4 regions of the Notoacmeibacter ruber genome follow, and region 3 is predicted to be linked to each of the others. Evidence: predicted binding sites of a transcription regulator. Region 3 holds the regulator's gene; each other region holds the start of a gene.
What was found. The regulator PhoB, encoded in region 3, activates phosphate uptake and scavenging genes when phosphate is short. The targets are predictions, from matches to a motif close to TGTCATNNANCTGTCAT.
Positions count from the first base shown of each region.

Region 1: the regulator PhoB is predicted to act here: its motif matches at 5,369-5,385, upstream of D8780_RS13640 (UDP-2,3-diacylglucosamine diphosphatase).
Region 2: the regulator PhoB is predicted to act here: its motif matches at 2,805-2,821, upstream of D8780_RS13060 (esterase-like activity of phytase family protein).
Region 4: the regulator PhoB is predicted to act here: its motif matches at 4,553-4,569, upstream of D8780_RS07530 (PhoX family protein).

Region 1 is NZ_RCWN01000001.1:2,835,038-2,842,373, reverse strand. Features, by position in the region: gene leuD (3-isopropylmalate dehydratase small subunit) at 1-543, shown strand, start outside; gene D8780_RS13660 (hypothetical protein) at 753-1,778, shown strand; gene D8780_RS13655 (RidA family protein) at 1,775-2,161, shown strand; gene leuB (3-isopropylmalate dehydrogenase) at 2,258-3,370, shown strand; gene D8780_RS13645 (glycosyltransferase family 4 protein) at 3,438-4,487, opposite strand; gene D8780_RS13640 (UDP-2,3-diacylglucosamine diphosphatase) at 4,487-5,317, opposite strand; gene D8780_RS13635 (hypothetical protein) at 5,512-5,931, shown strand; gene D8780_RS13630 (DUF1223 domain-containing protein) at 5,988-6,749, shown strand; gene D8780_RS13625 (DUF2794 domain-containing protein) at 6,828-7,202, shown strand.
Region 2 is NZ_RCWN01000001.1:2,709,920-2,717,255, reverse strand. Features, by position in the region: gene D8780_RS13070 (substrate-binding domain-containing protein) at 1-504, shown strand, start outside; gene D8780_RS13065 (methyl-accepting chemotaxis protein) at 549-2,696, shown strand; gene D8780_RS13060 (esterase-like activity of phytase family protein) at 2,868-5,069, shown strand; gene rpsP (30S ribosomal protein S16) at 5,145-5,543, opposite strand; gene D8780_RS13050 (chorismate mutase) at 5,594-5,914, opposite strand; gene D8780_RS13045 (GNAT family N-acetyltransferase) at 5,901-6,458, opposite strand; gene ffh (signal recognition particle protein) at 6,469-7,336, opposite strand, start outside.
Region 3 is NZ_RCWN01000001.1:1,776,919-1,784,254, reverse strand. Features, by position in the region: gene pstA (phosphate ABC transporter permease PstA) at 1-1,348, shown strand, start outside; gene pstB (phosphate ABC transporter ATP-binding protein PstB) at 1,370-2,191, shown strand; gene phoU (phosphate signaling complex protein PhoU) at 2,203-2,928, shown strand; gene phoB (phosphate regulon transcriptional regulator PhoB) at 2,928-3,614, shown strand; gene D8780_RS08460 (flavodoxin family protein) at 3,621-4,109, opposite strand; gene aroQ (type II 3-dehydroquinate dehydratase) at 4,123-4,566, opposite strand; gene D8780_RS08450 (2-hydroxyacid dehydrogenase) at 4,645-5,622, opposite strand; gene D8780_RS08445 (fumarylacetoacetate hydrolase family protein) at 5,619-6,476, opposite strand; gene D8780_RS08440 (DMT family transporter) at 6,603-7,336, shown strand, end outside.
Region 4 is NZ_RCWN01000001.1:1,586,313-1,593,648, reverse strand. Features, by position in the region: gene D8780_RS07560 (NADP-dependent isocitrate dehydrogenase) at 1-546, opposite strand, end outside; gene D8780_RS07555 (alpha/beta fold hydrolase) at 690-1,586, shown strand; gene D8780_RS07550 (hypothetical protein) at 1,579-1,860, opposite strand; gene D8780_RS07545 (RNA methyltransferase) at 1,941-2,720, shown strand; gene murI (glutamate racemase) at 2,717-3,520, shown strand; gene D8780_RS07535 (DMT family transporter) at 3,521-4,408, opposite strand; gene D8780_RS07530 (PhoX family protein) at 4,626-6,578, shown strand; gene D8780_RS07520 (NAD(P)-dependent oxidoreductase) at 6,985-7,336, opposite strand, start outside.

The DNA of each region.
Region 1 (7,336 bases), 1.1 Mb from region 3:
GACATGATCATTCCGAAGGATTATCTGAAGACGATCAAGAGGACGGGTCTTGGCCGGGGTCTTTTCGCCGAGATGCGGTACAATGAAGACGGCACCGAAAATCCCGATTTCGTCCTCAATCAGCCAGCCTACCGAAATGCCCAGATCCTTGTCGCTGGAAACAATTTCGGTTGTGGTTCATCGCGCGAACATGCGCCATGGGCCCTGCTGGATTTCGGCATTCGCTGCGTGATCTCCACGGGCTTTGCGGATATTTTCTACAATAACTGCTTCAAGAACGGCATTTTGCCGATCACCGTATCGGAAGAGGATCTGGCCAAGCTGATGGATGACGCGGAACGCGGGTCCAACGCGACGCTCACCATCGATCTTGAAGCGCAGGAAATTCGCGGGCCGGATGGCGGAGCGGTGCAGTTCGATCTCGATCCGAATCTCAAGCACCGTCTGCTGAATGGCCTGGACGACATCGGCGAGACCCTGCAGAAGGAAGCATCGATCAGCACGTTCGAGACGCAATTGGCCGAACGGCGTCCCTGGGCTTGAAGGCGTAACTCAGCACTGACGAGCCGCCTCCGGGCGGCTCTTTGTTTCGTCATCAGCGTTGCACCGATCGACGGGAGCGGTGAAAGCCCTCGATCCCGACTGCCTCCGGCGAATGGTCCACAGGACAGTTTCAAAGCCCACGCCAGCATATTGGCGGGACTGCGCTTTTACCGCTAAGGATAGTTCGGCGATCTGCTTGGGAGTCGAGGATGCCATCGCGTCTGGCGCATATTTTGATGGGAATTGCGGTCCTGCTGACGGCCGGCACTGCCATTGCCCAAGAAAAGGCCGAGCCACAGCCAACCGCGCAGGAGGGTGGCGAACCGAACGGCACCTCGGATTCCACCCCGCTCAAGCTACCGGGAGAGCCGGTCAGCGCCGTTCCATTTGCCGGCGGCACGCTTTCCGTCCGCGCCATTGACGGCGAAAAGGCGGTTTTTTTCGATGAGGCCGAGATTGCGCGGGATCTTTCAGCGCAGCTCCTTCGGCAGTTCACCGTCGGCGGCGCGCCGGTCGCTCTCTACGCGATGGGTGCGAACGCGGAATCGGCGGCGCCGTGCAATGGCTTTTTGGTCGTCGTCTGGCGGGACCCGCGCGGCACGATCCGGGGTCGAACCCCGCCGTTCATCTGCGGCACGGAAGAGCCGGCCGTGAAGAGCAACGCGCTTTATTTCTTCTCGGACAAGATCGCGCCCGGCCAGATCAATCCGATGGTCCGCTGGACCGCCGATGAGGGGTTCGCGATCGCGGCCGATCTATCCTTTGCACCAGTGCCCGGCTCCAGCTGGGACCAACTGCCCGATCGCGGCCTCACCGTGCGCCAGCTCATGGAGAATGCGGCGGTTTATGCTCAAGCCTCCACCGCACTCGGGGACCAATTGTTCGGTGTGGTCCAGGCATTGGAAAATGGTGGCGCAGTCGCCAATCCCGAGCCTGGCATTCACATCGCACAGGGCTGTGCCCCCAATCAGTGCGAGCAGGTCGAGGCGCTTGGCGTGATCGATGGCGTGCACCAGGGTACATTCTTCGCGGCCCGGGTGAATGGCGAGGTGGCGAGGGTCTGGCCCGAACTGGAGGAATGGCCGCCCCGCGCGCGCGATGCCTATGATCGGTTCGAGACGGGGGAAGATGTCCGCGCCTCCATTCCGCCTCTCCCGCAACAAAAATCGGCCGATGGTGACACGGACACAGCGCCGGAGACGCCCAAGGGGCCTAATTTGGAGGCGGGTCAATGAGTGGTCGGCGTCTGATCTCCAGCGGTTCTCCCTTCGAGGTCACGGCCGGCTATAGCCGCGCGGTGGTTTCGGGCGATATGGCCTTCGTCGCCGGTACGACGGGCTATGATTATGCCGCCATGACCATGCCGGAGGATGCCGGCGAGCAGACCGCCAATACGCTTGCAACGATCGAGAAAGCGCTTAACGAGGCCGGCTTCGCCATGAGCGATGTGGTCCGTGCAACCTATTACGTGACCGATATCGCTTATGCCGAGGCGGTCTTTGAGCAGACCGGCCGTATATTTGGCGAGATCCGCCCGGCCGCGACCATTGTAGCGGTCTCTGGCCTTCTGAAACCGGAAATGAAGGTCGAGATCGAGGTTACGGCAAAAAGGGGCTGAGCCTCCTCATCCCTTGCAGCCCGAACGCGCCCACGCTAGCAGAGCGCATCTCTTTTCAATGTCGGGCAAACTGGCCTTATCACGCAAGGATCGACCATCATGACCAAAACTCTACTCCTTCTCCCGGGTGACGGTATTGGACCGGAGGCGATGGCCGAGGTCGAGAAACTTGTCGCCGTGATGAACAAGGAAGAGAGCGCCGGTTTCGAAACGGAAAAGGGCCTCGTGGGCGGTGCCGCTTACGATGCGCATGGCGCGGCCATCTCCGAAGACGACATGGCGAAGGCGATGGCTGCCGATGCAGTGCTTTTCGGTGCGGTTGGCGGCCCGAAATGGGATGATGTTCCTTACGAGGTCCGCCCGGAAGCAGGACTGCTGCGCCTCCGCAAGGATATGGAACTGTTCGCCAATTTGCGTCCGGCCATCTGCTATCCGGCGCTGGCCTCCGCCTCCTCGCTGAAGCCGGACGTGGTCGAAGGCCTCGATATTCTGATCGTCCGTGAACTGACCGGCGGGGTCTATTTCGGTGAACCGAAGGAAATCATCGACCTTGGCAACGGGCAGAAACGCGGCATCGATACGCAGGTCTACGACACGTTCGAGATCGAGCGTATTGCCGGCGTGGCCTTCGATCTGGCGCGCACGCGGGGCAACAAGGTCTGCTCGATGGAAAAGCGCAATGTGATGAAGAGCGGCGTCCTCTGGAACGAGGTGGTATCCGCCGTTCACAAGGCCAGTTATTCCGATGTTGAACTGACCCATATGCTGGCCGATGCGGGCGGCATGCAGATGGTCCGCTGGCCCAAGCAGTTCGATGTAATCGTGACCGATAACCTCTTCGGCGACATGCTTTCTGACGTCGCCGCTATGCTGACCGGTTCGCTCGGCATGTTGCCATCAGCCTCGCTCGGCGCGCCGGATGCCAAGAGCGGTAAACGCAAGGCCCTCTATGAGCCCGTCCACGGATCGGCTCCCGATATTGCCGGCCAGGGTGCAGCGAATCCGATCGCAATGATCGCCTCTTTTGCGATGTGTCTGCGCTATTCCTTCGAGATGGTCGAACAGGCCGACCGTCTGGAAAAGGCGATCGCCGATGTTCTGGAAAGTGGTATCCGCACCGGCGACATCATGGCCGATGGATGCCGGAAGGTCAGCACAAGCGAAATGGGCGATGAAATCGCCGCGAAATATCGCGAACTGTCCGCCTGATCTTGAAAGACCGGTAGCCTGTCCAAAGAGGGTTACCGGGTCTCTCGGCAGTGACGGGGTCCGGCTGTCAGGCGACAGCCGGCTCTTTGTGCCTGAATGCGTCGCTTACACCGGCTGGCACCAAGGTGTTGAGGAAGATGTCGGCACAGGCTTGCCAGCTGAAGGACTGAAGCACTGCGTCCGGATCGACACTGCCAAGATCGCGCGCGGCAAGCGCCGCTTTCTCAAGATCCTCATCGCAGACCCCGGCGGACGGACCGGCGATCTCGAGCACATCCTTGGGGCCGGGAACGGGGAATGCGGCCACGGGCAGACCGCTCGCCAGGGCTTCCAGCACGACAAGGCCGAACGTGTCCGTCCGGCTCGGAAACACAAAGACGTCAGCAGCGGCGAAATGGCTTGCCAGATCGATGCCGGTCTTGGCGCCGAGAAAGACCGCTTCGGGGAAACGACGCTCCAGTTCGGCGCGCTGGGGACCATCGCCAATCACTAGCTTCGTGCCCGGAAGGTCGAGCGCAAGGAACGCCTCGAGGTTCTTTTCGGGCGCCACACGGCCGACGTTCAGGAAAATCGGACGCGGCAGGTCGAGATCGATGGCCCGGTCGGGCCGAAAGAGCGCTCGATCGACGCCGCGCGTCCATATCTGAAGATTGCCATAGCCATGAGAGATCAGATCGTCGGCGATGGAACCGGTCGGCACCAGTGTAGCCGCCGCATTGCTGTGAAAGCGGCGCAGGATACTGTGGCTGACGCCGATTGGCACCGGAAGACGCTGGCGAAGATATTCCGGAAAGCGCGTATGATAGGCGCTTGTATAGTGCCAGCCATTGCGGAGGCATGCCCGCCGCATGGCGCGACCGATTGGCCCCTCCGTCACGATGTGGATATGGTCGGGCCGAAATTGGCGGGCGATTTTCGCCATGGCTCCGGGCGTCACGAACGACATGGGAATTTCGGGGTAGGACGGAAGGGCCATCGTGCGGAAACGTGACGGACCCACGGTCTCGACAATATGGCCCTCGGCAGCAAGCCTTTCGGTGACAATTCCCATCGTGCGGACAACACCATTGATCTGCGGAGCAGCCGCATCCGTGGCAATCAGAATGGTTCGTTGCATCAGGCCGCGTGCGCCTTTTCCGTTTCGGGGGCGGGCAGGGCGCGCAGTTTGGGAACGCGCGCCGCCGTTTCCCGGTCGGCCAGCACATCCATCCAGCGAACCAGTTCCAGCGTGCCATCGGAATGTTCGACCACCGCCGTGCAGCTTTCGACCCAGTCGCCCGTATTGACGTAGGTCACTCCCTCGCCGATCTTCTCGATCGCGGCGTGGTGGATGTGGCCACAGATGACGCCGTCCAGTCCCTGCTTGCGGGCTTCGGCGGCAAGGGTCTGCTCGAAAGAGCCGATGAAATTGACAGCGCGTTTGACGCGCAGCTTGGCCCAGGCGGAAAACGACCAGTAGGGCAGGCCGAAGGCGCGGCGTACCATCGCGATAAAGCGGTTCAGATTGATGGCCGCGACATAAGCCCAGTCGCCGAGGTGAGCCAGGAGCTTGGCATTCATCACCACGACGTCGAACTGATCGCCGTGAATAACGAGAAAGCGTCGCCCGTCGGCCGTTTCATGGATGGCGCGGTCGATCACCTCGATTCCACCGAAGTGGCGCCCCTGAAAATCGCGGGCGAATTCGTCGTGATTGCCCGGCACATAGATGATCTCGACACCCTTCCGGGCCTGACGAAGCAATTTCTGCACGACATCATTATGCGTCTGCGGCCAGTGCCAGTGGCGCTTCAGCTTCCATCCATCGACGATATCGCCCACCAGCACGATTTTCTCCGCCTGATGTTCGCGCAGAAAATCGATCAGAGCACCAGCATTGGAGGCCTTGGCGCCCAGATGAATATCGGAGAGGAAAAGGGTGCGGACCTTTTTGGGTGTCTCGCTCATGCGGGTGACGTCCCTCGTAGGCTGAAGTTGTTTTTCCCTTAGGCGGTTCGCGTAACAGCGGGATGACAATCATGCCCCACCGCAATTTTCGGCCGCGTTCCACACAGAAAGCGGCCCAGCGCGCCTTTTCTGCACCGATTGACAATCTCCCGACGCAACGGCTTGACTTGAGGTCATATCAGGGAGGGCCGACGATGCAGGCTGACAGCGCGACACGCATGGAAGGCGTTTACCGATCATCGGATGATTACTGGTGGAGCGGCTGGATCATCGGTGCGAACGGGGAGGTTTACCGGTTTCAGCACAGCGACATCGATGCCAATGAAACGGCCTATTCGGTGGGCGAAGGCGTCACCTTCCGCCCTGATGGACGCTTTGCCCGCGAGATACGCCGCTCGGGTGATCGGATCGCGCCCTTCCGTACGGATGTCGAGGAAGAGATCGCGCGACAAGAGACATATCCAACAGAAGGCGATCATCCGGCACCAACGGCTTCCGCCTCGGAACCTAGACAGTATCGCACCATCACTGTTGGATGGTGGGCGTGGCCGCTGGCTTTCGGCATCATGGCGGGCTTCGTCTATCTCTATCTACTCGGCTGGCGCCTGTCATAAGCGGAGAGACCGGCCTCCGAATTGACGTTTGATGCTGGCCGGATCAGGATCGGCCGATGATGGTCCGTTTTCTGCCCAGGCAAACTCTCGGCGCGATCGTCGCGGCCCTGATGATGAGCCTCGCCAACCAAGCGATGGCCCAGGGGCAGGCGCCGCTGCGGGTTTTCGAACTGTTTACCTCCGAAGCGTGCGGTTCGTGTCTGCGTGCCGACGGCTTGCTGGACCGAGCGGCTCGTCATCGCGGAACGATCGCCATTGCGTGGCATGTCGATTACTGGAACATGCGCGGCTGGGAAGACCCGCTCAGCCTGCCGGCGGCTTCGCAGCGGCAATATGGATATAGGGATGCTTTCGGTCTATCGGGCGTGTTCACGCCGCAGATCGTGGTCAATGGCGTCACGAGCATGGCTGCCGGTCACAGCACTCTTATCGAAGAAGCCTTGCCTGTCAGTGATGTGGAGCCGGTCCCCATTTCCGTGAAACGCCAACCGGATGCCGTCACGATCGGTCTGCCGCCGCGCGGCGACATGAAAGGCGATCTGCGCCTTCTTCTGGTCCTCACCGTGCCTGATAGCGTTCGTTATATATCCGGAGGGGACAATTCGGGCCGCAGTTCGCTGTCCGTCAATGCGGCTGCAGAACTGCGAACCCTTCAGCGCTGGCGAGGCGAAGCCCTTCAGATCGAATTGCCGCGCTCGGATATTGAAGCCCATGGCGGGGACAGTTTTCTGCTGATCCAGCGCTTTGACGGCCTTGGTCGGCCTCGGGCGATTTTGGGCGCGACCCGACTTCTCGACGAAAGAAATGCGAGTGGATAGGCCGCAGAGGGCTCTATTGGCTTGCATCGATCGTGCCGTCCGGGCCACTCTGGACGGCATGAACAAGAAGGTGACCGCATGAGTCAGCCCAAGTCGCCGGCCAACCTTGTCGATCTGACGGCCCATCGCCGGACGGTACAGGGTTCTGCGGTGCCGGACGTCACTTTTCAGCGGCAAGAGCTGGAGCGTATTCTCAATCTTTACAGCTTCATGGTGGCCGCCGGCGAATGGCGGGACTACGCGCTGGATTTCATGTCCGATCGCGCTGTGTTTTCCGTCTATCGCCGTGCGCGCGAAGTGCCGCTCTACCAGATCGTCAAGGAGCCCAAGCTCGCGCGCAAGCAAGGGGAATGGAGTGTCGTGACTGGCGATGGCCAAACGCTCAAGCGCGGTCGCGATCTGGCCGTCGTGCTGCGGGTTTTCGACCGGCAATTGCGGATCGTGCGCGATTAGATACGGGTTCGAGCGGCGCGCGCGTCAATCATGCTCGGCGGACACTTCACGTCCCATCACAAAAGTTTGTCCCTATGCGAGCAATCCTTAAATGACGGTGCGCTGCCGGCGCGGTAGGGTTCGCCGGTTGGCGC
Region 2 (7,336 bases), 930 kb from region 3:
TGCCGTCTTCTGAAGGGCAGGGGCAATGTCGGCCTCATGATGGGCGAACTGACGTCCCCTGCTGCTCGTCGTCGCTCTGACGCGGTCGCAGCCGTTCTGAAAACCGATGCCTGTCGCGACATGAAGATCGTCGAGCGTCAATCGGCCAACGGCGCGCGCGATCAGGGCACAAGCGTCATGGGCGAGTGGCTCGACGGCGACGAAAAGCTCGACGCGGTGATCGCTAATAATGACGATATGGCGCTGGGTGCCGTCCGCATCATGACGTTGCGGGGCATTGCGATGGACGATGTCGTCATCGCCGGTATCGATGCGACACCGGCTGCGCTCAATTCCATGAAAGCCGGCGAACTCGATGTCACCGTCCACCAGAACGCGGAGGGCCAGGGCGCTGCGGCGGTGAAAGCGGCGATGGATCTCATCGCCGGTTCCGATGTGCCCCCCAGGATCGATATCGATTCCGAATTGATCACGCCCACCAATCTTGACGCGCATATGAACTAGTGCGGGCCAATCTTAATCTTCATGCCCAGAACGAAGTTAACCCGATGATCAAATACTGGAAAAAACTCGGAATACGCAGCCAGATATCCATTGGCTTTCTCCCACTCCTCCTGCTCATGAGCTTTCTGTCGGTCAGTGCGATCTGGGGCGTCAACGGTGTCGCCTCGCTTTTCGGCTCTTATCGGGAAGCGGCGACCGACAGCCTTATGGTCTCGGACGCCGACTACGCCTTCGGCAAGATGCGCCGTGCCGTAAAGGCATTCGAGGGCAGCTTCTCCGACGAGGCTCTTGAAACTTTCGAGACCAGCCTCGATGATCTCAGAATGGCCGAGGCCCTTCTATCGGAGCGGTTCTACGAGCACCCGGAACTCTTCGCCATCCTGACAACCCTTCAGGACCATGTCGAAAACTACGCCGAGAACTTCGATACGGTGGCAGGGCTGGAAAAGCGTCGCAGCGTCCTGCAGGCGAATGTGGATGATTTCGGGCCGTGGACGTCGATCGCCCTCTACGACATCATGCGCTCTGCATGGCGCAGCGGCAATACGGATGCTCTCTATCAGGCAGCATCAGTCAACGAGGCGGTCGCGAACAGCCTCTATTCGGCCAAGCAGTTCATCCAGACCAACGATCCGGCCGCTTATGACGAAGCGCAGGCTCAACTGGCGACGGCGGTCAATCGCTATGATGTGATGCGCAGTTCGCTATTCCGGTCCATTCAGATCACCCGCGCGCTTTCGGCCCTCAAGCTCATGAAGAATTATGGCGGGCGGCTTGCTGATCTGAAGGCAACGGTCGACGAGATCCAGTCGGTCCAGTCAGAGTATCTGGCTCCCTTGGACGAGAAGATGACGGCGACGTTCGCGACGTTCCGCCAGCAGATTTCCGATCGCCAGCGGACGCTGGGCCAGCAGGCGGAATCGCTTGCCAGTTCCGCCGTCATCAGCGCAATTGTCATCAGCCTGGCTGTCGTGCTGGTCGGTCTGCTTCTGGCCTATGTCGTCGGCCGGATGATCGCGCGAACGGTCCAGCAGTTGGCCGAGGTGACGGAAGAGATTGCCCGCGGCAATAATGAAGTCGCTGTGGCCGGCGCTGAATACCAGCACGAACTCGGCGCTATGGCCCGGTCTCTGCGTGTGTTTCAGGAGAATGGCCGGGCCAAGGTGCAGGCCGAGCGCGAAGCGACTGAAAGCCGCAACCGCGCTGAGCGGGAACGCGAAGAGCACGAGGCCGAGCGCCAGCATGACGCCGAGATCCTTCAGTCCACCTTCGACCAGATTGCCGAAGCGCTGGACCGGCTTGCAACCGGTGATCTGACGGTTCGTGTCGGCCCTGTCGATCCTCGTTATGAGTCGATCCGCCTGCAGTTCAACGAAGCCGTCGCTTCACTGGACGGTGCACTCTCCTCGGTGGTGAATTCGACGGGGTCGATCCATTTCGGTCTTTGCGAGATTTCGACGGCCGCCAGCGATCTGGCACGCCGTACCGAACAGCAGGCGGCCAGCCTGGAACATACGGTGGCATCTCTGTCGGAAGTGGCGACGGCCGTCGATCAGACGGCGCAGGGTGCGAGCCAGGCCCGTCAGTCGGCCGAAGTCGCACAGCAGAACGCCCAGGAGGGCGGGCAGATCGTCAACAACACGATCACCGCAATGTCCTCCATCGAGCAGTCCTCCCGCGAGATCAGCCAGATTATCGGCGTGATCGACGATATCGCCTTCCAGACCAATCTGTTGGCGCTCAATGCCGGGGTGGAGGCCGCGCGGGCCGGGGAGGCCGGCGATGGGTTCGCCGTCGTCGCCCAGGAGGTTCGTCAGCTTGCCCAGCGCTCGGCGGAAGCCGCCAAGGAGATCAAGCAACTCATCAATCACTCAAGCGCTCAAGTGAAAGAGGGCGTTGGGCTTGCGACCGCGTCGGGCGATTCCCTGAAGAAGATCATGGATGAAATCTCCCAAGTCACACGGGTTGTCTCGGAGATTGCCAACAGCACCAGGGAACAGGCCGCCAATCTGCATACCGTCTCGGATTCCGCCAACAAGATGGATGAGATGACGCAGCACAATGCCGCGATGGTCGAGCAGACCACCGCATCGGCCAATACGCTGCTCGCGGAGACCAAGCAATTGACTGAGAAGGTCGGGCGCTTCGGCGTATCCGGCGAAGGGGAGTCCGGCGTCGAAATCGCGGCGTGAGGTTTTCGCCCGCCGCAACACTTTGCAGGAAAGGCCCGGTCGAAAGATCGGGCCTTTTCGTTATCGGGCGCTCGGCAAATGCAATTGCCAGCCGGCTTTCCGGGAGTTTGTCACGAGACTGTGATCCAATGGCATTACGCGATCCGTCATTCCCTACCCAAGGAGACATTCATGACGAACCGCGCCCTGTCATCCGTTTCGCTGGCCGCACTCCTGGCGGCGACTGCTTTCATTAGCCCGGCTTCCGCCGAGCAGGTCTTCAATCGGATCGCTTCTTTTGCGGTCAACACCAATCTCGGAAGCGATGAAGACCAGGCGACCGAAACCAGCGCCGAAATCATCTCGGTGACGGATGACGGCAATATGCTTGTCTATACCGACAGCCCGGCCGAGCGCGTCGGTTTCGTCGACATTAGCGATCCTCGGGCTCCGAAGGCCGCCGGCTTTGTCGCGACAAATGGTGAGCCGACATCCGTCGTGGTCTCTGGCACGACGGCTTTTGCCGGTGTGAATACCTCGGCTAGCTTCACTGCGCCGTCGGGTTATCTCGCTGTGATCGATGTGGCCGGCAAGAGCCTGAGGAAGAGCTGCGATCTCGGCGGTCAACCCGACAGTGTGGCTATCAATACCGAGGGCACGCGCCTCGCCGTGGCCATCGAGAATGAGCGCGACGAGGACCTCAATGAAGGTGAAATGCCTCAGATGCCGGCAGGCTACGTCGCCATCGTGCCGCTTGCCGACGGCCAGCCCGATTGCGATGCGATGATCAAGGCGGATGTGACCGGACTTGCGGAAATCGCGGGCGACGATCCGGAGCCGGAATTCGTCGACTTCAACGAATCGGGTGAGATCGCCGTCACTCTTCAGGAAAACAATCATATCGTGATCCTGAACGGTGAGACCGGCGACGTGATCCGCGATTTTTCCGCTGGCACGGTCGATATGAAGAATATCGATACCAAGGAAGACGACGCGATCTCGTTTGACGGATCGGCGGACGGCGTTCGGCGCGAACCCGACGCCGTGCAGTGGATCGATAATGATCGCCTCGCGACCGCCAATGAGGGCGACTATAAGGGCGGCAGCCGCGGCTTCACCATCTTCTCGAAGGATGGAGATGTCCTGCAGGAAAGCGGGCCCTCCTTCGAGTACGAGGTTGCGCGCGCAGGCCATTACCCGGAAGGCCGCTCAGAGAACAAGGGTGCAGAGCCCGAAGGCATGGAAGCCGCAAGCTTCGGCGAACAGAACTACATGTTCCTGCTGTCCGAGCGCGGCTCCGTCATCGGCGTCTACAAGATGGGGGACGACGGGCAGGCCGCCTTCAGCCAGCTTCTGCCGACGGGCCTTGCACCGGAAGGCGCTATTGCCATTCCGGAGCGCAACCTTCTGGCAGTTTCGAACGAAGCTGACCTGATCGAGGATGGCGGTGTACGCTCCCACGTCACGCTCTATGAACTGGCCGACGGGGAAGCCGACTATCCGCAGATCGTTTCCGCTGACGATGACAATGGCACGCCCATTGGCTGGGGCGCGTTGTCCGGTCTCACGGCCGATCCATCCGATCCGACAACGCTCTATGCGGTGAATGACAGCTTCTATGGTGGCGCTCCGTCGATCTTCACCATCGATGCCTCACAGACGCCCGCGAAGATCACGAACGCCACGGTTGTCACGCAGGATGGCAAGACGGCAGAGAAGCTCGACCTGGAAGGCATCACCGCCGATGGCGAAGGCGACTTCTGGCTGGCTTCTGAAGGGCGGACCGACCGGGACATTCCGCATCGGCTGGTCCATGTCGACGCAGATGGCGCGATTGTGGAAGAGATTTCATTGCCAGAGGCGCTGCTCGCCCAGGAAAAGCGCTTCGGCATGGAAGGCGTGACCAAGCTGGACGACACGCTTTACATCGCCATTCAGCGCGAATGGGGTGACGATCCGAAGGGCATGGTCAAGATTCTTGCTTATGACCTCGAAGACAAGAGCTGGAAGGCTGCGCATTATCCGCTGGAAAGTGCCGAAACCGGTTGGGTCGGTTTGTCCGAAATCACCGCCCATGGCGACCATCTCTACCTCATCGAGCGCGACAACCAGATTGGTGAGGCGGCAAAGATCAAGCAGCTGACACGGGTGTCGCTTGCGGGCGTCGAAATGGCAGAGCTGGGTTCCGATCTACCGGTGCTGGAAAAGGAAATGGTCCACGATTTCATGACCGATCTCAAGGCCGGCAACGGCTATGTGGTCGACAAGATCGAGGGCTTTGCCATTGGCGGCGATGAGCGTGGCTGGGCTGTCACCGACAATGACGGTGTCGACGATTCGAATGGCGAAACACGCTTCTTCACCATTGGTGAAATTGCCCCGTCGACCAACTGAACCGACGCTTCACCATATCTAAAAAAGGCCGGGCTTTTCGCCCGGCCTTTATCGTTCAAGCGGCGTGAGTACCGCTTATTCGGAAGCGGCTTCTTCGCCGCCAGCCGATGCCTCGGCCTCGGCTGCTGCGGCAGCAGCTTCTTCCTCAGCCGCCTTGCGCTCGGCTTCACGCTCCTGGGCCTTCTTGCCCGGCTGGCCTTTGTTCGGGTTATCGCGGGCTTCGCGCTTGGCAAGCCCGGCTTCGTCGAGGAAGCGCAGTACGCGGTCGGTCGGCTGAGCGCCTTTCTCGAGCCATTCCTTGATACGGTCTTCCTTCAGCTCGACGCGCTGGGCGTCACGCGGAAGCAGCGGGTTCCACGAGCCAAGCTCCTCGATGAAGCGACCGTCACGCGGCGCGCGCGCATCGGCGGCGACGATGTGGTAGTAAGGACGCTTCTTGGAGCCCGCGCGTGCGAGGCGGATCTTGATGGCCATGGTTTCTCTCCTTGAGTTCTGTTGATCTGGCTATCGTTGGAATTTCTGGTTCAGCTCTTCGTCTTCACATCATCGGCGATCCGCTCATGGTGCTGGATCACCTCGCGGATGATGAAGGCGAGGAATTTCTCGGCGAAATCGGGGTCGAGATCGGCATCTTCGGCCAGACGGCGAAGCCGTGCGATCTGCTTTTGCTCACGGTCCGGATCGGATGGCGGCAGGTCATGGCGGGCCTTAAGTTCGCCCACGGCCTGCGTGCAACGAAAGCGCTCGGCAAGCGTATGGATCAGCACCGCATCGAAATTGTCGATCGAACGTCGGTAACCGGCGAGCAATTCGGCTGCGCGGGCGGTTTGGTCAGGCTGCGACATTGAAACGCTCCCTGAACTGAGCCGGGGAGAGATGTCGCCAGATCTGGCCCGTGTGACCTGGCATCAGCGAAAATGTTTCGCCGTTCCATGTGGCGCCCGCTTGTTTTGCGATCTTCTGCGAGGCGGCATTGTCCTCGGCAATTGCGGATATCGCGGTTTCCCAGCCTAGCCGGTCATAGGAGTCGCGAACCGCGGCGGTCACGGCTTCAAGAGCAAAGCCGTGCCCCTGGTGGGCTTTCAGCAGGCTGTAGCCAATTTCCGGTTCGGGCCGTCCCTCCGGATACCAGGGGCCGCACCAACCTATCGTTTCGCCGGTGTCTTTGCGTTCCACCGCGTAAAAAGTGTAGCCCCGCAAGCTCTGGTGGCCGAGCATCGCTGCGAAAATGCGCCAGCTTTGCCGGCGGTCCTGAACGCCGCCAATATAGGCGGCCGTATCGGGGTCCGCGTAGATGGCGGCAATGGTTTCGAAATCGCTCTCGCGCCAGCCGCGAAGGCGCAGGCGCTCCGTCTCGATATCCGGGGATGGGGTCAGAAAGCCACTCACGCCGGGCCCCTCACTTTTTCTTGCCGGGAAGGCCCGGCAAACCGGGAAGACCGCCAGCGCCGCTGCCCGGCAAGCCGGGAAGTCCTCCCGATGCGCCATTGCCCAGACCGCCTGCCTGTGCCTGCTTGGCCATGGCTTCGAGCTGTTTCGGGTCCATCTTGGAAAGATCCGGCATTCCGCCCATGCCACTGGGCATGCCGCCCATCTTGCCGCCAAGCATGCCCATCATCTGGCGCATCTTGCCGCCACCCTTCTTGCCGCCCATAGCCTTCATCATATCGGCCATCTGCTTGTGCATCTTGAGCAGCTTGTTGATCTGCGCAGCGTCCGTGCCAGAGCCCGCCGCGATGCGCTTCTTGCGGCTATGCTTGAGAAGGGCGGGGTTTTTGCGCTCCTTCTTGGTCATCGACTGGATGATCGCGATCTGGCGGCCGAACAGCTTGTCGTCGAGACCTGCCGCGGCCATTTGATCCTTCATCTTGCCCATGCCGGGCATCATGCCCATGATGCCGCCAAGGCCGCCCATTTTCTGCATCTGGCGCAACTGATCGGCCAGATCGTTCATGTCGAACTTGCCGCTGGCCATTTTCTTGGCCATGGCGGCCGCTTTTTCAGCGTCGATCTGCTCGGCGGCCCGTTCCACCAGGCTGACAATGTCGCCCATGCCGAGGATACGGTCGGCGATGCGGGAAGGATGGAAATCCTCCAGCGCATCCATCTTTTCACCGGTGCCGATCAGCTTGACGGGTTTGCCGGTGACCGAGCGCATGGAAAGAGCCGCACCGCCGCGTCCGTCGCCGTCCATGCGGGTCAGGACGATGCCAGTCACGCCGACCGTTTCCTCGAAATTTTCCGCCAGGGTCACGGCGTCCTGGCCG
Region 3 (7,336 bases):
GACGGTATCCGCACCGATGACAGCAAGAAACGGCCACACCTCTCTTCTCGAACCCGACACGCTGCTGAAAAAGCGTCGGCGGAATGAAGCCTGGTTCAAGGCGCTTGGGCTCGGCGCCGTTCTCACCGGGCTTCTCTTCCTCGTAATTCTCCTCGGGTCGATCATCTATAATGGGCTGCCCGCTTTTACGCAGACCTATGTGACCATTCCCGTCGCGCTGCCAGAGGCGACGCTGGACAAGACCGGCAATCGAAACGCATCGGAAATGCGCAAAGTCTCGACCTTCGGCTACAAGCCGCTGATCGAGAAAGGCCTTGTCGATGCGCTTGCGGCCAACGGTATCCAGACATCTTTCGAAGATAGTGGCGATCTGGCCGATCTTCTGTCCGATGGCGCGGCGTCTCATGTCCGCGATCAGGTCCTGAGCAACCCCGACCTTGTCGGCAAGACCGTCGAGTTCGACCTGCTGGCCTCAAGCCGCGTCGACGGCTACTTCAAGGGGCGCGTCGACCGGGCTTCGGTCGAGCGCGGCATGGTCCTGACGCCCGAGCATCTGGATATTGCCGATTCGCTTGAAGAGCGCGGCATGGTGGAGCGTAAGTTCAACCTGGACTTCATCACCGGGTCGGATGCGTCCGACAACAGGCCGGAAGAGGCGGGCGTCGGTGTTTCACTGCTCGGTTCGCTTTTCATGATCCTCGTGGTGATCGTCCTTGCCGTGCCGATCGGGGTTGGTGCCGCGATCTATCTGGAAGAGTTCGCTCCGCAGAACAAATTCACCGATCTCATCGAGGTGAATATCTCCAACCTGGCGGCAGTCCCTTCTATCGTCTTCGGTATTCTTGGTCTGGCTGCCTTCATTCAATTCGCCAACCTTCCTCAATCGGCCCCTCTGGTCGGCGGCCTCGTGCTGACGCTGATGAGCCTGCCGCAGATCATCATCCCAGCGCGCGCCGCGCTCAAGGCGGTGCCCCCGTCGATCCGCCAGGCCGCGCTCGGCATTGGCGCATCGCGCAATCAGATGGTGTTTCAGCATGTGCTGCCGCTCGCCATGCCGGGCATTCTGACCGGCGTCATTATCAGCCTGGCGCAGGCGCTGGGAGAAACAGCTCCTTTGCTGCTGATCGGCATGGTGGGTTATATCGCATCGAACTATCCCGACGGCTTTCTCGATGGGTTCGTCTCTCCGAACTCGGCCCTGCCGGCGCAGATCTACGAGTGGAGCAAGCGCGCCGACCCCGCTTTCTATGAGCGGGCCTGGGGTGGCATCATCGTGTTGCTGGTGTTCATGCTCACGATCAACATTCTCGCCGTCATCTTGCGGCGTCGTTTCGAACGTCGCTGGTAACCTCAAATCAACGGAAACGTCATGGACGCTATGGCTCATACGGAAACGGCACAGTCGTCAAAGCCCGTCACACAATCGGCAGCCGATACGGCTAAGATCGCCGCTCGTTCGGTCGATGTCTTTTACGGCAACAACCACGCCATCAAGGACGTCAACGTCGATATCGACGATAAGACGGTCACGGCCTTCATCGGACCGTCGGGATGCGGCAAATCGACCTTTTTGCGGTGCCTGAACCGCATGAACGACACGATCGATATTGCACGGATCGAGGGAGACATCCTTCTCGATGGCGAGGATATCTACGACAAGCGGGTCGATCCGGTTCAGCTCCGCGCCCGTGTCGGGATGGTTTTCCAGAAGCCCAATCCGTTTCCCAAGTCGATCTACGACAACGTGGCTTACGGCCCCCGCATTCATGGGATGACCAAGAACCGGTCGGAGCTTGACGATGTGGTCGAGGCGTCTTTGCGGCGTGCGGCGCTTTGGGACGAGGTGAAGGACAGGCTGAAGGAATCCGGCACCGGCATGTCGGGCGGCCAGCAGCAGCGCCTTTGCATCGCTCGCGCGGTGGCCACGCAGCCCGAGGTTCTCCTGATGGATGAGCCGTGCTCGGCACTCGATCCGATCGCAACCGCTCAGATCGAGGAGCTGATCGATGAATTGCGACAGAATTTCTGTGTGGTGATCGTGACCCACTCCATGCAGCAGGCTGCGCGTGTCAGCCAGAAGACCGCCTTCTTCCATCTGGGCGATCTTGTCGAATACGGTGATACGGAGAAGATATTCAATTCACCGGATGACAAGCGCACCGAGAGCTACATTACCGGCCGTATCGGCTGAGCGAGGACCCCGTGAACGAGAAACCGCATATTTCATCTGCCTTCGACCGGGATCTGGAGACGATCCAGGCCAAGCTCATGCGTATGGGCGGGTGCGTGGAAAACGCTATCCGCAATTCCGCCCAGGCTCTGCGTACTCGCGATCTTGAACTTGCCGATCGCGTTCGCCAGGACGATCGAACCATCGATGAGCTGGAGCAGGAGGTCAATGAGGACTGCGCGCGGCTCGTGGCGCTGCGGCAGCCTGTTTCTTCCGACCTGCGGCTTGCCCTTTCGGTCATGAAGATTGCCGGCAACCTGGAACGCGTCGGCGATTATGCCAAGAACATGGCCAAACGCACCAGCCTTCTGGCCGAAATGAACCCGGTCAACGGCGCGACCGGTTCCTTGCAGCGCATGTCGAACGAAGTTCTGGTCATGCTGTCCGATGCGCTGGATGCCTATATTCGGCAGGACCAGGCTCTGGCCGAGAAGGTGCGTCATCGCGATCTCGAAGTCGATCAGATGTACAATGCCATCTTCCGCGAGTTCCTGACCTTCATGATGGAAGACCCGCGGAACATCTCGGCCTGCATGCATCTGCATTTCATTGCCAAGAACATCGAGCGGATGGGCGATCATGTGACGTCCATCGCCGAACAGGCCATCTATCTGGTCTCCGGTGAATTGCCGTCCGATGACCGGCCGAAGGCGAACGCTCCGGTCCACATGGCCGAGAACTCCGAGACGGAAATCTGATGGGTAGCCGCGCGTCCATTCTGATTGTCGAGGACGAGCCGGCCCAGCGCGAGGTTCTGCGTTACAACCTCGTTGCGGAAGGGTTTGATGTCCTTTTGGCGGAGACGGGCGACGAGGCGCTGGAGAGATTGGCCGAGACCCAGCCGGATCTTGTCGTTCTGGACTGGATGCTGCCGGGCATATCGGGCATCGAGATATGCCGCCAGATCAAGTCGGGGCGCGAGAGCCGCAATACGCCGGTCATCATGCTTTCTGCCCGCACGGAGGAAGGCGATCGCGTGCGCGGCCTCGATATCGGCGCGGACGATTACATCACCAAGCCATTTTCCGTTGCGGAACTGATTGCACGGATCCGCAAGGAGCTTCGGCGGACGCATCCCGTTTCGGTTGGCGAGCGGCTTGAGCATGATGATCTGATCCTTGATGCCGGTCGGCATCTTGTGGAGCGAAGTGGCCAGCGCATCTCGCTGAGCACGACCGAGTTTCGCCTTCTGTCTGTTCTGATCGAACGGCCGGGGCGGGTCTTCAGCCGCGAACAGCTTCTCAACCGGGTCTGGGGACATGATCTGGACGTGGAAACGCGGACAGTCGATGTGCATGTCGGCCGGCTTCGCAAAGCGCTGCGCCAGCATGGCGGTGAGGATCCGATCCGCACCGTTCGCGGCGAAGGTTATGCGCTCGGCTAGCAGCCTTCAGAAAACGCCCAGCGCGAGCCCCGCAGCGAGTGTCTGGCCAAGTTCGGCGCAACGATCGAGTTCGTCCTTCGGAATGGTCTTGTCTGACAGGATCTTTTCTCTGGAATCGGCGTGAGTGCAGACGATAAGCGGTTCCGCCACGGCTTTCAGCCGCCAACCCTGGGCGATCCGCGCGGTCTGCCGGGCCGCATTCTCCCCGTCCGTTCCCGCGCAGACCATTTGCGCATAGGGCCGGCCTTCGATCTTGGCCAGAACATCGTAATAGGTCCGGTCGTAGAAATCCTTCATCATCCCGGCGATCGCGGCGAGGTTTTCCGGTGCGGCGAAGATGTAGCCATCCGCTGCCAGGATGTCCTCAGAGCCGGATTCTTCGGCCGCTTTGACCACTAAATCCACATCTTCACGGCGCGCCGCGTCGGCTGCCGCTTCCACCATCTGCCGAGTGCCCCCGGTTTTCGAATGGTAGACGATCAGCAGGGTGTTCATTCAGGTATCCGGTTCAGCCTTTTGCCGCGAGAACTGAAACAATCCGACGCGCCGCAAGGTCGTAACCCTGTACGCCGCATCCTACGATGATTCCATCGGCACGACCGCTGATATAGGAATGATGGCGGAATTCTTCGCGCTTGTGGATGTTGGAGATGTGCACCTCGAACACGTGGCCGCTATAGGCGTTGAGAGCATCCAGCAGCGCAATGGATGTGTGTGTGAAAGCGCCGGGATTGATGATGATGGCGTCGCAGTTGCCGCGCGCCTCGTGCACCCAGTCGATCAGCTCATATTCGCGATTGGACTGTTCGGCGCGTAGTTCGTGGCCATGTTCCGTCATGATGGCGCGGACGGAGGCTTCCACGTCCGCCAGGGTCTCATGGCCGTAGACGTCCGGCTCCCGGTCGCCAAGCAGGTTCAGGTTCGGCCCGTTGAGAAGAAGGATTTTGGCCACCAAGGCTCTCCAGTTCCGGTCGATCGTCAATCCCGCAGAGCTTTCAATGAAGATGCCGGGGACTGCAAGGCCAAGCGTTTATCGTTCGGCCATCTGTGCATAATCCATGCTCTCGCGCACCGGCGTGATCACTCTGCCCTCCTGAAGAAATTTCTGAATGTTCTCAATCAGAAGATCCGCCATTGCATCGCGCGAGAAGGGTGTGGCGCTGGCGATGTGCGGTGTTAGAACCACATTGTCGGCGCTCCGCAAGGAAGACGGCACATTCGGTTCATCGGCAAAAACATCGAGGCCCGCCCCCGCGATCGTGCCGTTTTCCAGTGCCGCGATCAGCGCCGGTTCATCGACAACGCTGCCACGCGCCACATTGATGAGATAGCCGTTTTCGCCGAGCTCTTCGAGAACACCGGCATCGACGAGATGGTGTGTCTCCCTGCCGCCGGGTATGATCACGATGAGTGCGTCGGAGGCCCGCGCCATCGCATTCAGATCGGAGTGGTAATCGTAATCCACCGCTTTGCTATGCCGGGTGTGGTAGAGAATGGTGCAGCCGAAAGCCTCCAGCCGCCGGGCGATCGCCATTCCTATATTGCCGAGACCGAGCATGCCGATCGTCATCCGATGAACCGACGGTCGCAATTGGCTCCTTTGCCGCTTGCGCCATCCGTCGTTTCGAACAAGACGATCTTCCGGAAGCAGCCCGCGCACGGTCGCGAGCAGAAGCAGAACGGCCATGTCCGCTACATCTTCATCCAGCACTCCGGGTGTGTTGGTGACGACGATCCTTCTGTCTGTCGCAGCCCGCATATCGATGCCGTCATAACCGACGCCGTAATTGGCGATCATGCGCAAGTTCGGGAACTGGCCAATCAGATCGGCGTCGATTCCATGTGTAAAGACGGCGAGGATTTCAATCTTGTCGGCTTCACTTTGCAACAATTGCGGCAGCGTGGCGTCATCCGGCCCTTCGACGTGGTACACCGGCGCACCGGTACGCTTCTGAATGGCAGAAATCCGTTCCTTCGATGGGGTGCCGAACACCAGAATCGAACTCATCGCGGTGCCTCGTCCATCCGAACGGTCTGGCGCTGAATTCCGAGCCCTTCCACTTCGAGCTCCATCACGTCGCCCGGTTTGAGATAGACCGGTTCGGGCTTCCTGCCCATGCCGACACCGGGCGGTGTGCCGGTGGCGATCACGTCGCCGGGGTGAAGCGTGAAAAGCTCGGACAGATGAGCAATAATCTGGGCGACCGTGAACACCATTGTCCGCGTCGAGCCATTTTGCATAGTTTCGCCATTGACGGTGCATCGCAGAGAAAGATTCTGCGGATCAGGCACTTCGTCGGGAGTCACAAGCCAGGGGCCGATCGGCCCAAAGGTGTCGCAGCTCTTGCCCTTGGTCCACTGGCCCGACAATCTGCCCTGAAAACGCCGCTCGGAAACGTCATTGATCGTGCAATAGCCCGCGATGTGAGAGAGAGCATCGGCTTCGGAAACGTATTTGGCCGCCTTGCCGATCACCACGCCGAGCTCGACCTCCCAATCGGACCGTTTCGAGCCACGCGGCAAAACCACATCGTCATGAGGACCATTGATGGCACTCGTCGCCTTCATGAAGAGAATGGGGTGTTCGGGCAGGTCGGATCCGGTCTCGGCGGCATGATCGGCATAGTTGAGGCCGATGCACATGAACTTGCCAACCTGGCCGACCGGCGGCCCCAACCGGGGCGTGCCTTCAACGGGCGGCAGGTCTGTCGGTGACAGCGCGGCGATGCGGGCGAGGCTTTCCGGCGCCAGGATTGCGCCTGTGATATCGCCGAGCTGCCCGGACAAGTCACGCAAGGTTCCTTCAGCGTCGATCAGCCCCGGCCTTTCCTTGCCTCTTTCGCCGTATCGCACCAGCTTCATCGCTCGCCGCCTTTCGAAATTTGCGTATTGCACGACGAGATAGAACGGGGCAGTTGAGGGTCAAAGTCCTCTTTTGTCTGACCAAGGTGCTGAGCAGGCTGGGCTGAATCGGTCGGAGTAGAGCGCATGGTTGGGCTGGCATCACGCGAAAGGGAGGATCGTCTGACACTGGCGATCCTCATGGTACTGGCGGCGTACGCTATTTTTTCCGCCGTCGATACGAGCGCCAAGTGGATGGGGCAGGCGGGTCTCGCTGCACTGCAGATCGCCTTCATGCGGTATGCCGTGCACCTTGTTCTAACCATCGGGCTCATCGGTCGCGGCGGACTGACCATCGAACGGTTCGCCACCGAAAAGCCGGCTCTTGTCGTCACGCGGGCGCTTTTCCTGATCGGCTCGTCTGTCTCCAACTTCATCGCGGTTCGCTACCTGCCACTGACTCTGACCGCGACCATCGGTTTCTCCGCCCCGATCATCGTCTGTGCTCTTTCCGGCCCGATACTCGGAGAGCGCGTCGGAATATGGCGATGGTCCGCCATCATGGTCGGTTTCGGTGGCCTTCTGGTCGCAATCCGGCCGTTTGGCGCCGATCTGCACTGGGCCGTGCTCATCTCGATCTTCACGCCGTTCTGTATGGCGATGTATGCGCTTCTGACGCGGCGGCTTTCCGGAACAGTATCGCCGACGACCATGCAGTTTTACGGCGGTCTTGTCGGCACGATCGTCCTTGCTCCCTTCGCCATCTATTATTGGCAGCAGCCGGATCAGCCACTCGAATGGGTTCTCCTCTTCGGCATCGGTTTGCTCGGCTGGGGCGGCCATGAGATCTTCTCGCGGGCACACGGCTTTGCCGAGGCCGG
Region 4 (7,336 bases), 190 kb from region 3:
ATTGTACATCGCCATGGCAATGCCGGAGGACGGCGCGTCGAACACCTCGTGTTCGATTTCGGTGCCATCTTCGCCGACGAACTTGATCGTCAGCTTGCCGGCGCCGGGAAACTTGAAGTCGGTCGCGCGGTACTGATCGCCGAAGGCGTGACGGCCGACGATGACCGGCTCGGTCCAACCCGGAACCAGACGCGGTACGTTCTTGCAGATGATCGGCTCGCGGAAGATGACACCGCCCAGAATGTTGCGGATCGTACCGTTCGGCGAACGCCACATCTTCTTGAGGCCGAACTCCTCGACACGGCCTTCGTCAGGCGTGATCGTGGCGCATTTGACGCCGACGCCGTGCTCCTTGATCGCATTGGCTGCATCGATCGTGATCTGGTCGTCCGTCTCGTCGCGCTTCTCGACGCCCAGGTCGTAGTAGAGCAGGTCGATATCCAGATATGGATGAATGAGCTTTTCCTTGATGAACTGCCAGATGATCCGCGTCATCTCATCGCCGTCGAGCTCGACGACCGGATTGTCCACCTTGATCTTCGCCATCAGTTTCGATCCCTCTATCTATCGCTGTCCTGGGCCTACTGGCCGTTTGTGATGGCCCCATAGCAGCCATCCACGCGAGTGCATAGACTTCGGAAGGCTTCTGTCCGCGTGCTGTGCCCTGAAACCGGTTGAAGGATAGAGATATGACAGAGGTGCAAAGCGTCGAGGCAAATGGGATCGAGATCGCTTACGAGGCGGACGGTCCGGAAAACGCGCCGCTTCTTCTGTGTCTTCACGGCTTTCCGGAATATCGCGCAGGCTGGTCCGATATCGCCTCGATCCTGAATAAGGACTTTCGTATTATTCGCCCCGATCAGCGGGGCTATGGCCAGACGGAAAAGCCACAGGGTGTCCAATCCTATCGCACCCGTCATTTGGCTGCGGACATGTTCGCCTTGATGGAGTCTGTCGCGCCCGGTGAGACCTTCTTTCTGGCCGGGCACGACTGGGGCGCCTCCGTCGCCTATGCCATGGCCTTTTCGAAACCCGAACTGATCGAGCGCCTCGTCATCGTGAACGGGCCCCATCCGGTGACTTTTCAACAGGCGATCTTTCATGACGAAAAGCAGCGGCGCGCGAGCAGCTATATTGCAAAGCTGAAGGCGGAGGATGCCGAAGAGCGCCTGACCGAAAACGACTATGAGCGATTGCTCTCGATGATGGCGGATTTTTCGGCCTGCCCCTTTCTTTCCGATGAAAAGCGGCAGTCCTACAAGGAAGCATGGAGTCAGCCCGGTGCACTGACCGCCATGCTGAACTGGTATCGTGCATCACCCATTATCGTGCCGAACGACGAAGACGGAGTGGAAGACGCGCCGCTTTTGAACCTCGATGACTCACTGGTTCAGGTGACGATGCCGCATCTCGTGATCTGGGGGGAGGAGGATACGGCGCTACGCCCGTCGGTTCTCAAGGGGTTGGAAGATCATGTCGATGATCTGCGTAAGGTGTTTATCCCGGGCGCCGGTCATTGGGTCCTTCACGAAAAGCCGCAAAAGGTCGCAGAATTAATGAGGGCTTTCCTGAAGGAGCCTAGCTGATCCGGTGCGGTTCAGGATGAAATCCGAGAACGAACCGTCTGACCTTCGCTTCCGCCATCTCGCAGGGGCGCAGGTAGAAACGGCCTTGGCTGCCACGATAGAGATTGAGGCTGACGAAGTCCGAACCGCCGAGTTCCTCTGCATAAAGCCAGAAACGTCGTTCGTCTTTCGCCGCTTTCTTGGTGACACCCCAGCGGCGACCTTGGTATCGACCGAGGCAATAGCCGTTCGGAAGACGGTGAAAGCGGTCGAGGAAACGCCCTTCGATACCCATGCTTGCTTCGGAACCATAACGACGTCTTTGCGTGCGCCGTGAGGTAATGTATCGGCTAATTCCCTAAAAGGAGAAACAGCATGGCCGAGAACGCGGCAGGCGATAACGCGTCGTTCAAACCCGCCATCATTCTCGTCGAGCCCCAGCTTGGCGACAATATAGGCATGGTGGCCCGTGCCATGGCCAATTTCGGCCTCGCCGATCTGCGCCTCGTTACCCCCCGGGATGGATGGCCGAACGAACGTGCTCGCGCGACAGCTTCAAAGGCCGATCACGTGATCGATGCCGCACGGGTTTTCGACGACCTCCCCAGCGCGATTGCCGATCTGAATTTCGTGCTGGCGACCACGGCGCGTCAACGCGATGGGCACAAGGAGGTGCTCGGACCGGTCGAGGCCTGCCAGAAGATCGCCGGGCTCGGCGAGGGCGGCTCACGAAGCGGCATTCTGTTCGGACGCGAGCGCTGGGGCCTGAACAATGAAGAGGTCGGGCAGGCCGATGCTATCGTGACGTTCCCCGTCGATCCGGCTTTCGCTTCCCTCAACATCGCCCAGGCCGTTCTCTTGATGGCCTATGAATTGGCGCGCGGTCGCAGTGACCGACCGAATTTCTCAGCGCCTGATAGGCGCCCGGCCGAGAAACAAGTTCTGAACGCCATGTTCGATTGGCTCGAGCCTGCGCTTGATCAGCGCGGCTATTTCCGGACCGAACAGAAAAAACCGAAGATGATGGAAAACCTTCGCGCCGTTCTCACGCGACCTGGCTTTTCGGCTGACGAGATCGCCGTTCTTCGCGGCGTGTTCACGGCGCTTGACCGCTTTCGACCGCGTGGCGCGCCATCCGAGGGCAACGACAAGTGAGGTCAAAGGGAACGATTCTCTACTTTGACAGCGGCATTGGCGGCCTTTCAGTTGTCAAAGAAGCGCGGATCCTGCTGCCGGAGTATCGTTCGATCTATGTCGCGGATGACGCTGCCTTTCCCTATGGCGCGTGGGAGGAGGTGGCTCTTCTGGAGCGGATGATCGAACTGTTCGGCCAACTGATCGCAGAGCATCGGCCCGATCTGATCGTCATCGCCTGCAATACAGCCTCGACCCTCGCTATCGCTGCCTTGCGCGATGCCTTTCCCGATCAGGCCTTTGTCGGCACCGTCCCGGCCATCAAACCGGCCGCGGAGCGCACCGTTTCCGGTCTCGTCTCGGTTCTCGCAACACCGGGAACGGTGAAGCGGCAATATACGCGCGATCTGATCGACCGTTATGCGGCGCGCGTGCATGTGCGTCTTGTCGGCAGTGAGAAACTGGCGGCTCTGGCTGAACACTACATGCGCAACGGCTTTGTCGATGAGGGCGCCGTTGGCAAGGAAATCGCGCAGTGCTTTGTCGAGCAGGACGGTCAGCGAACGGACATCGTCGTGCTGGCCTGCACGCATTATCCATTTCTGGTCAACCGGATGCGCAAGGTGGCGCCATGGCCGGTCGACTGGATCGATACATCAGAGGCCATCGCTCGCCGCGCGCTCAGCCTGATCACCGATATGCAGCCGAACAATCATTCTGATTTGCCGGATCTTGCGGTCTTCACGTCGGGCCGGACACCACCCGAACTGTGCCGGCTGGCGCAGGGCTTCGGCTTCGCCGTTGGACCCGTCCGAAAATAGTCAGCGGTTGAAAAGAAGTGCCGTGCCTATGACGACCAGCACGGCGCCGGCAAATGCGCCCGCTGCCGGTCGTTCGTGGGTTGTGATCCAGAGCAAGGGCAGGATGAGAACCGGCGTCGTCGCCGTCAACGTAGAGACGATACCCACTTCTCCACCGACAAGCGCGAACAGAACGAGAGTCATCCCAAGTGCCATGGCGAGAAGCGCGGATATGACGACGACGATGATCGTGCTGCGGTCGAGCGGGGCTTTTTGACGGGTGGATCGCACAAATATCATCAGCAGGCTGAGCGCGATCGCGCCCGTTGCGAGTCGAACGAGTGAAGCAGCGACCGGATCCGGTCCTGCGGCCATGACGGGCCGCGCGATCAGCGACGCGGCGGCCTGACAGAACGCAGCAGTCAGACCGAGTGCGATGCCAACGTCCAGACGTCCTTGGGTGGTTTCGAATATGTGCCGCTGGGAAGCCCGCCTTCCGAAGAAGACGGCCAGGATCACGCCCACCAGCGTCAGGCCGATCGCGAACATGGAAATGGGCTTCAGCCGTTCGTCCAGAACCAACCATCCGAGAATGACCGCCATCGGCGCGTTGAGCGAAAACAGAATGGCGGTCAGCCTCGGTCCAAGACGGTTCATTGTCGCGAAAAGCGCCCAGTCCCCCAGAAAGATGCCGACAAGACCTGAAATGACAAGACCGCCCGTCGCTTCTGCCGACAGGGTCGACCACGAGCCTGTGAAAGCCACCCAGAACGCGAAAAGCACTGAAACGATCACGAGCCGCAGGCGAACGAACGCAACGGCGCCAAGCTTCGTGGAGGGGCCGTGCGAAATGATGCCCGCAAACGCCCAGCATAATGCGGCGCATAGTGCGGCCAGTTCGTAGATCATGAAGCGCTCTTTCTTCGGGGGCGGGCAGTCGGCAGCCGCCCTTCTGATTTAGCAGGGAGCGGAAGTCCAGCCGGATTCAAGAGCGCTGGTCCCCTGTCTGAAAATGCAGTGGAGTCCGAAATCGGTGACCGGCTGTTACAGCTGTGTCATGCGGCTGATGTAGTCGGCATTCGGACGCAATACCTTCTTGAAGAATGGGGAGCCGAAAATGTCGAAAATGATCCAGACACCGACCGAGAAACGGGAAGCTACCGAAGATGTGGGGCGCAATGCTGCCGACAATCCGACGATGGGCGATATCATCAATCGCCGCTATTCGCGCCGCGGATTTCTTCAGGGCACCCTGGCGACCAGCGCCATCGCGGTCACGGTCAGCCCACTCGCGCTGATGGCAGCCGACGAGGCGCATGCCCAAGAGAAAGCCAGCGCCTTCTCATTTGAGGAGATCGCGGCAGGCAGCGACGAAAATCACCGTGTCGCGCCGGGCTACAATGCCAATATCCTGTTGCGCTGGGGCGACCCGGTCCTGGCCGATGCACCGGAGTTTGATCCGAAAAATCAAACGCCTGCCGCGCAGGAAAAGCAGTTTGGCTACAACAATGACTATGTCGGCTTCATCCCGCTGGACGGCAGCGATGACCGCGGTCTGCTGGTCGTGAATCATGAATACACCAATCCGGAGCTCATGTTCCCGGGTGCGGCTGTGGAGCGTGATGACGAAATCGTCATCGACGAATGGACCAAGGATATGGTCGACATCGAGATGGCGGCGCATGGCGGCACCATCATCGAGATTCAGAAAGGGGCCGACGGTTCCTGGTCGCCGGTTCGTGACGGCGAGATGAACCGTCGCATCAGCGTCAATACGCCGATGGAGATTTCAGGCCCGGCTGCAGGTCATCCCCGGCTGCAGACCAGTGCAGACGAAACCGGCCGCAAGGTCTTCGGTACACTGAACAATTGCGCCGGTGGCGTGACGCCATGGGGCACCTACCTCATGGCCGAGGAAAATACCCACGGTTATTTTCTTGGCGAACTGCCCGCCGATCACAAGGAAGCTGCCAATTACGAACGTATGGGCGTTCCAGGCGGTTGGTACAATTGGGGCAAGTTCCACGATCGGTTCGACCTGTCGAAAGAGCCGAACGAGCCGAATCGCTTCGGCTGGATCGTCGAAGTCGACCCGATGGATCCCAACGCGATACCGAAGAAACGTACCGCGCTTGGCCGGTACAAGCACGAAGGCTGCGAGACGATCCGCAACAAGGATGGCCGCGCTGTCTCGTACTCCGGTGACGATGAGCGGTTCGATTACGTCTACAAGTTCGTGACCAGCGGCACGATCGATGATGACAACCGGCAGGCGAATATGGACCTTCTTGACGAGGGCACCTTGCACGTTGCTCGATTCGACGAGGACGGCACCGTCGAATGGATGCCGCTCGTTCATGGCGAGGGGCCGCTGACCTCTGAAAATGGCTTCGAAAGCCAGGCCGATGTTCTGGTGGAAACGCGTCGCGCGGCTGACCTTCTTGGCGCGACGAAGATGGACCGCCCCGAAGATGTGCAGCCGAACACCGAGACCGGCAAGGTCTATGTCATGCTTACCAACAATACCAAACGTGAGGAGGGCGACACCAATCCGGCCAACCCACGTGCGGACAATGCGTTCGGGCATATCATCGAAATCACCGAGACCGACGGCGATTTCGCCTCCACCAAATCGACGTGGGAAATCCTGCTGAAATGTGGTGATCCATCCATTGCCGAGGTGGGTGCGACCTTCTCTCCGGCAACCAGCGAGAATGGCTGGTTCGGGATGCCGGACAACGCCGCAGTCGATGCCGACGGACGCCTGTGGGTCTCGACGGATGGCAACAGCGAGGAGAAGACGGGCCGGACCGATGGTCTCTGGGCCGTTGGAACGGAAGGCGAGGATCGCGCGACGTCGAAACTGTTCTTCCGCTGCCCGGTGGGTGCGGAAATGTGCGGCCCTGTCTTTACGCCCAATGGGGAGACGCTCTTCCTCGCTGTGCAGCACCCGGGAGACGCCGGTCTGGCGACCTTTGAAAAGCCGGCGACGCGTTGGCCGGACTTCAGCGATGATCTTCCGGTTCGCCCCTCCGTGGTGGTGATCACCAAGCAGGATGGCGGCAAGATCGGCGTCTGATCCCGTTTCAAGATGCAGTACGGGGCGCGCGTGGAGCTTATCCATGTGCGCCTCTTTCGTTCAGAGGATGACTTCCATGTCGCCCGCACCATCTAATCTCTCCAGTTGCGCCAAAGGAGGCCATGATGGAAATCAAGCGGAGCGGATCTCAGCCGTTGCGGGATTACTCTGCTGTGGCTGTGTCCAACGCGAGGGCGACCGGTCGAAACGATATCGCCGGGCGACGTGATCCGGTTTCCATCCGGCGAGAAACACTGGCATGGCGCGACAGTAACTGCCGCGATGAGCCATATCGCCATCCAAGAGAAGCAGAGTGGTTCCGCGGTCGAGTGACTGGAGCCTGTCAGAGATACGAATTATGAAAAGGCAAGGCCCGCTCCAGCTGAAAGCGAGCCTTGCTGATGCGTCAGGCTGCGTAAGCGAGCGTAAAGCGCTCGCCAGTGTGCCGTGGTGTTTCCGCTTCATCGACGATAGCTTCCGCCAGGTCGCCGCTGCTGATCCTGCTTCGGCCTTCCGCGTCGGCGACCGGATGGTCCTTGCCGAGTTCAAAGCCACCTTTTTTTTTGCCCGGTGATAGCTCGAAAGCCGGCGATACAAAGGACCAGTCGAGTGGCGAGAAATCGCCATTCTCCAGTTCTTTCAGAATATCGCGAGCGGCCTTTGCGCCGGCGCGCCATTCGTCCGGAAACGCTTCGCCATCCACGAACTGGCTCCCGTCCGGCGCGTAGAGCGAACCGGCGCCACCGACCATGATCAGA